2 regions of the Staphylococcus nepalensis genome follow, and region 1 is predicted to be linked to the other one. Evidence: riboswitches for the same ligand, from Rfam matches in the RefSeq annotation. Region 1 holds a riboswitch; the other holds the start of a gene.
The links. Region 1 has a riboswitch for thiamine pyrophosphate ahead of tenA (thiaminase II). Riboswitches for the same ligand answer to the same signal wherever they lie in the genome.

Region 1 (3,206 bases):
TAAATTTGAAAAAGAAGGACAGATGCACTTTGTATCAGAGCTTTTTATTGAAACCATTCAATTCATGTCCCCACGTATTAAAAAGGAAGCAGAAGCATTTTTTGAACCACCGACTATAGAAACAAATGAACCATCTATAAGTGAATTCCATTTAGAAGAAAATGATATATATGAAATTGTATAAAATGCCATCCACACCTAACTCCCCTTTAATATAACCCATCAAATCTAATATACATTATATCCTACTATTAAATTATACTTCTATCAGGCTATTCCTTCTAACTTAATATTTATTTCGTTTAGATAGGAATAGCTTAATACATAATTTAGCCAATATTGATATCTAATATAACAGAATAATCAGACAAATTACAAGTTTATTACATTAGATAATTTTCCATATTAAGCAAAAGTACTTTCATAACAGTTTTTTAGAATAAAGTTAGACTATTATAACTTTGGATAAATGTAACTCGCATGTAAAGAAAGTATACACTTTTTTATTTGACTGTAACCTACTACTATTTTTTAGATGTTATAGTTGTAATTGCAAATTAATCATAACTAAAAATTATTTACCTTATAGGAGGAATTATTAACAATGAAAAAAACAGTATTAGCATCAACATTAGCAGTAGGTTTAGGCGTTACAGGATTCGCAGCAGGAAACTCAGCAGACGCAGCCGAACAAGGCGTTGACAAAGCACAATTAGCACAATTAGCACAATCTAATCCAGAACAATTAGATGCATCTCCAGTTCAAGAGGGTGCATATAACTATAACTTTAATCATAATGGCCAAAATTTCAATTTTGAATCAGATGGCCAAAATTGGTCATGGAGCTTTGGCGAAGGTTCTAGTTCAAGCGACGTTTCATCAGAACAATCTACTACTGAAGAACAACCACAACAAACTGAGCAAGCATCAACTGAACAACCAGCTCAACAAGCTGCGCCACAAACTGAACAAACACAACAACCAAAACAAGAAGCTACAACAAAAGCTTCAACTCAATCATCAAGCTCAAATGAAGCTTCAAGTGGTTCATCAGTAAACGTTAATTCACATTTACAAGCAATTGCACAACGTGAATCAGGCGGAGATCTTAAAGCTGTAAACCCATCATCAGGTGCAGCAGGTAAATATCAATTCTTACAAAGCACTTGGGACTCAGTAGCACCTGCAGAATATCAAGGTGTATCTCCAACAGAAGCTCCAGAGTCAGTACAAGATGCTGCAGCAGTTAAACTTTATAACGAAGTTGGCGCTTCACAATGGGTTACTGCATAATTTAAAATAATAACATTATTTAAGTAATAAGAAGAGGCTAGGTTAAAATACCCTAGTCTCTTCTTTTTTGCAATAAATGATTAAAATACCAATATATTTATATCTAAATCCTAAAGCGCCAGTTCTTACTCATGAACTTCAGCGTATGTATAACTACCTATAAAAATAATGACTTAACCTTATCGAGATATAGAATCTATTAAAAATAATATGCGATTTCATATTTGATTGAATTTGCAATGTGTGAGTTAATTTGTTATGTTTAAGAAACTATAAAGTATAAGACTACTAGGGGAGCCGTTAGGCTGAGATGAAATAGTTCAGACCCTTACAACCTGATTTGGTTAATACCAACGTAGGAAAGTAGTATTGTATTAATATTTTGGGAAAGTAACGCTGACCTATGTATTAATTAACTACATTCCTACGTGGGATGTAGTTTTTTTATTTAGGAGGGCTAAGTGTGTTATTTTCACAAGAATTAAAAGAAGCTTCAAAACCAATTATAAAGAAAATTTATAAAGATCCTTTTATACAAGACATGTTACATGGAACACTTTCTAGCGACGCAATCAAATTTTATTTAAGGGCAGATGCATCTTACTTAAAAGAATTTGCAAATATTTATGCATTATTGATACCTAAAATGAACCAATTAGAAGATGTTAAGTTCTTAGTAGAACAAATACAGTTTATAGTTGAAGGCGAAGTGGAAGCACATGAAATATTAGCAGAATATGTTCAAGAGAATTATAATGAAATCGTACAAGAAAAAGTATGGCCACCGAGTGGTGATCATTATATAAAGCATATGTATTTCAATGCTTATGCTAAAGAAAATGCAGCATATACAATTGCAGCTATGGCACCATGCCCTTATGTTTATCAAGTGATTGCTAAAGCGGCATTAAAAGATAATGGATTAAATCAAAATTCTATTTTAGCTAGATGGTTTGAATTTTATAGTAAAGAAATGGACGCACTTGTAAATGTGTTTGATAATTTAATGAACCAGTTAACCGAAAATATGTCTATTAAAGAAAAAAATGAAATTAAATCATGTTTCTTACAAAGTACGGTACACGAACGTAATTTCTTTAATATGTCTTATATTCAAGAAGATTGGTTATACGGAGGAGATTAATATGAATAAACCTAGCATCGCTTTAACGATTGCAGGAACTGACCCTACTGGCGGAGCAGGGGTTATGGCAGATTTGAAATCTTTTCATGCTTGTGGTGTATATGGTATGGCAGCCATTACGAGTATTGTTGCTCAAAATACAAAAGGTGTACAGCATATTCATAATATAGAAACACAGTGGTTAAAAGAACAACTAGAAAGCATATTTAATGACGAGTTACCACAAGCATTGAAAACAGGAATGATTGCATCAAAAGAAATGATGGAATTAATACAGCAATATTTAAAAAAATATTCTGATATCCCATACGTGATTGATCCCGTCATGTTAGCCAAAAGTGGGGATTCACTTATGGATGATGATGCTAAATCTAATTTGCAAAATATTTTATTACCTCATGCTACTGTTGCAACACCGAATTTGCCAGAAACGGAAGAAATTACTGGTATATCAATCAAGGATGAATCATCTATTTATCAAGCGGGCAACATTTTTATTAATGAGATAGGTAGTAAAGGCGTTGTGATTAAAGGCGGGCATTCAGAAGATAAGAATAAAGCAACAGATTATCTTTTTACAAAAGACAATGTATATACTTTTGAAGAGCCTAGGTATGAAACAAAGCACACGCACGGTACAGGATGTACTTTTTCAGCGGTTATTACAGCAGAGTTAGCTAAAGGGAAATCGATGTATGAAGCGGTCCGAAAAGCGAAAAAATTTATTTCATTAAGTATTAAATACACGCCCGAAATTGGACAAGGTAG
Region 2 (3,206 bases), 1.0 Mb from region 1:
TAATATAAAGAATGTGTTTACACTTAATATATCTATTGGAATAATTTCATCACTGTCAATTCTTCCATATAACACAATTTGTGTAATTAAATAACTCATGCCGTAACTGAAAATAATAAGTAAATAGTGATATTTTCTGTGTTTTGGATTTAATTCATCTTTATACACGATATACCCAATGTGAATAACAAACGGGATGATAAAAATGATAGCAAAAAAGCTATAAACTTGTGTCATTAGAATTAACGTTATAATAAAAAAAAGAATACCTATAACTAAAAAGAAGATTGAAACATCATAATCATATTTCGTTGTTCTTAAAAGGGCAAACCCAATTAATATAACTGCAACACCAAATAAAATAATTAATATCGCACTTATAACAGGAAAATTCCCTATATAATTACTCATAACTCTTATGATTTCTGCAAAAAATGCATTTATAAAATCCCAAACATTATGAATATGTAATTCTATTTTACCCTTATCCTTTAAATCATGGATCATGGGTAAATTTATTAAAATGATGAGACCTGTGAAAAGCGAAACGATGCCTATTATATAACTATATAATATCTCAGCGTGTTTCTTAAAAAAAGACATACCATTCACCTCAAAGTTATTATATATTAACATTTTGTTCTTGTCTTTAATAAATCCATAAATAAGTCTATAGTATGATAGAAAAAAGTGGTATAGTCAACTTTCCACTAAATTTAAATTACTAAACAAATATTTTACAATCAAAGAATTAAAGTTTCATCTATACTTATTGTTTACGTTTCATTTCATGTGGTAAATAATAACTGTAAGTCATGTTTACTGTGAAGGAGTGTTAAATTATGAGTAAAGAAGAAGCAAATAAAAAAGCAGCTGAAAAAGCAAAAGAAGCTGAAGATAAATTAAAAGATAAAAAAGAAACTGCTGAAAATAATACTGAAGAAACAAAGAAAAACGTTCAGGACAGTTTAGATTAAAATTCGGTATAACGCTTTAAAAAATGTGTTGATTCAAAGATACAGAGGTTATATCGTTACTAAAGGTCGGACTTTCAATATAGACTTCTATTGAGACACTATATATGGCTAGGTTGTTGACTTCTTTCTACGATGAGGATTAGCAACCTAGTTTTTTTATGTATTTTGTTTACCTATGGCTCAACTACTTCTATTAACTTTTGTAAAGAAATAAGAAACATATTTATACATATATAATTAGTGTGTATCAGTAGATAATTAAAACTAAAGTATAAAGTTTCGCTTCTTAATTCTGTTGAGTTAGTGATGCTTAGACATGAACATGAGCATACACTCACACGATGGTTTTACCCTTATCGTTCTTGTATATTTTCTAGTCATCTTTACCAGAGTTGAACAATGAAATCATTTTTGAAAATCTGGTTTCTGTTTTCCTCTTTATGATGAGCCTTATATGATATAATGCTTTTTATAAACAATATGAGTTCTATCCGGTTTAGGATAATGCAATACTTTCGAAATCGCAACGTCTATTTTGCACCTAATGACTTTAACATTCGTGAATCTTTAGTTTATTCTCGATACGTCTTGACATAAGTGGTGAAAAATCATACATTATAGTTAAATTTAAAATTAATATTCGCACTAGGGGTGTTTAGTGACTGAGATGAGGTATACCCTCAAACCCTTTGAACCTGATCTAGATTAAGCTAGCGTAGGAAAGTGTATTGCGATACAATATTTTCTGTATCCATATGCCTATGTTTAGCGCGCAACTTCTAGAAGGTTGTGCGTTTTTTTTGGAGGAGAATTTATGTCAAAGGGTTTAAAGCTATCAGAAATTTTAGTAACTGTACTTATAGCAGTTGTCTTTGCGCTTATTTATAATATATGGACTTTAGTTTATAAAGCTGTGCAGGTTTCAGGTCTTCATCTTGAAGAGCTCACATATGGCGCCTGGTTTATGGCAGCTATTGTGGCTTATTTAATTATACCGAAAGCTGGGATTGCTTTATTAGCTGAATTTGCTGCAGGCGCTGGAGAGACGATTGTTATGGGTAGATTTGATATTCCCACAATAGTATATGCGTTGCTTCAAGGATTAGCATGTGAAGTTATTTTTGCTGTTTTTAGATATAAATCACGTTCTGCTATGGTAGCAATATTAGCAGGCCTTTTAGCCTCTATCTCTACACTTCCACTTGATTTTGCATATGGATATTTAGGAGAAATTGTTGGGTGGAATTTAACACTATATATCGCCTTTCGTTTAATTAGTGGTATTGTAGTTGCTGGATTATTATCTTATTATATCGTAAAAATATTAGATCAAACCGGTGTAACTAAATTATTTAGACCTGCAACCCAAAAAGATTATGACAATTTATAAGGAGCATGAAAGTTGATAGGAATTGAAAATCTACGATTAAAATACCCAAATGGGATTAAGAAAATATTCGACCATTTTTCACTAAATATACAAGATAAAGAAAAGCTACTTATACTTGGTCCATCTGGTTCAGGCAAAAGCACCCTACTTAATGTTTTAAGTGGTATTGTGCCGAATCTAATCGACTTACCCATGAAATACGATAAATTAGAAATTGATAGTAATTGCGGAGTTATTTTTCAAGACCCTGATAGTCAGTTTTGTATGCCAAAAGTATATGAAGAACTCGCTTTTGTTCTAGAAAACTTGCAAACACCTCGTCAAGAAATGGATGCGCTGATCGAATCAGCACTTGACTCTGTTGGTCTGAGTGTCAACAAAAATCAATATATCAACAATTTAAGTGGTGGCATGAAACAAAAGTTAGCTATTGCAGAAACATTACTTCAACAAGCAGATACACTCTTTTTAGATGAGCCTACTGCAATGTTAGATGTAGAAGCAACTGTTGAGTTATGGGATAAAATTAAATCATTGTGGCAAAACCAAACAGTTATCATAGTAGAACATAAAGTAGAACATATATGGCAACACATAGATCGTGTCATATTATTAAATTATGATGGAGACATCATAGCTGACGCGATGCCAGCTGAAATACTTAACAACTACGAACATCTATTATCTGAGTATGGCGTGTGGCATCCTAAGGCATGGAGTAGAGCACCCAAACCAATCGAGCTCGATCACAACCCAGAAACAAATAATAAGATATTCACTTTTGAAAAAGGCATCATTAAAAGAAGAAAACGATCACTTATCAATATTCCTAAGCTTGA

Region 2: it holds a riboswitch for thiamine pyrophosphate, as region 1 does, so the genes downstream of both, BJG89_RS09780 (ECF transporter S component) here and tenA (thiaminase II) in region 1, are expected to answer to the same signal.

Annotation. Positions count from the first base shown of each region.
Region 1 is NZ_CP017466.1:1,036,286-1,039,491, forward strand. It holds gene BJG89_RS04725 (single-stranded DNA-binding protein) at 1-184, shown strand, start outside; gene BJG89_RS04730 (transglycosylase family protein) at 605-1,294, shown strand; TPP riboswitch at 1,575-1,673, shown strand; gene tenA (thiaminase II) at 1,758-2,438, shown strand; gene thiD (bifunctional hydroxymethylpyrimidine kinase/phosphomethylpyrimidine kinase) at 2,440-3,206, shown strand, end outside.
Region 2 is NZ_CP017466.1:2,057,213-2,060,418, forward strand. It holds gene auxA (lipoteichoic acid stability factor AuxA) at 1-603, opposite strand, end outside; gene graF (glycopeptide resistance-associated protein GraF) at 843-977, shown strand; TPP riboswitch at 1,615-1,716, shown strand; gene BJG89_RS09780 (ECF transporter S component) at 1,792-2,367, shown strand; gene BJG89_RS09785 (ABC transporter ATP-binding protein) at 2,380-3,206, shown strand, end outside.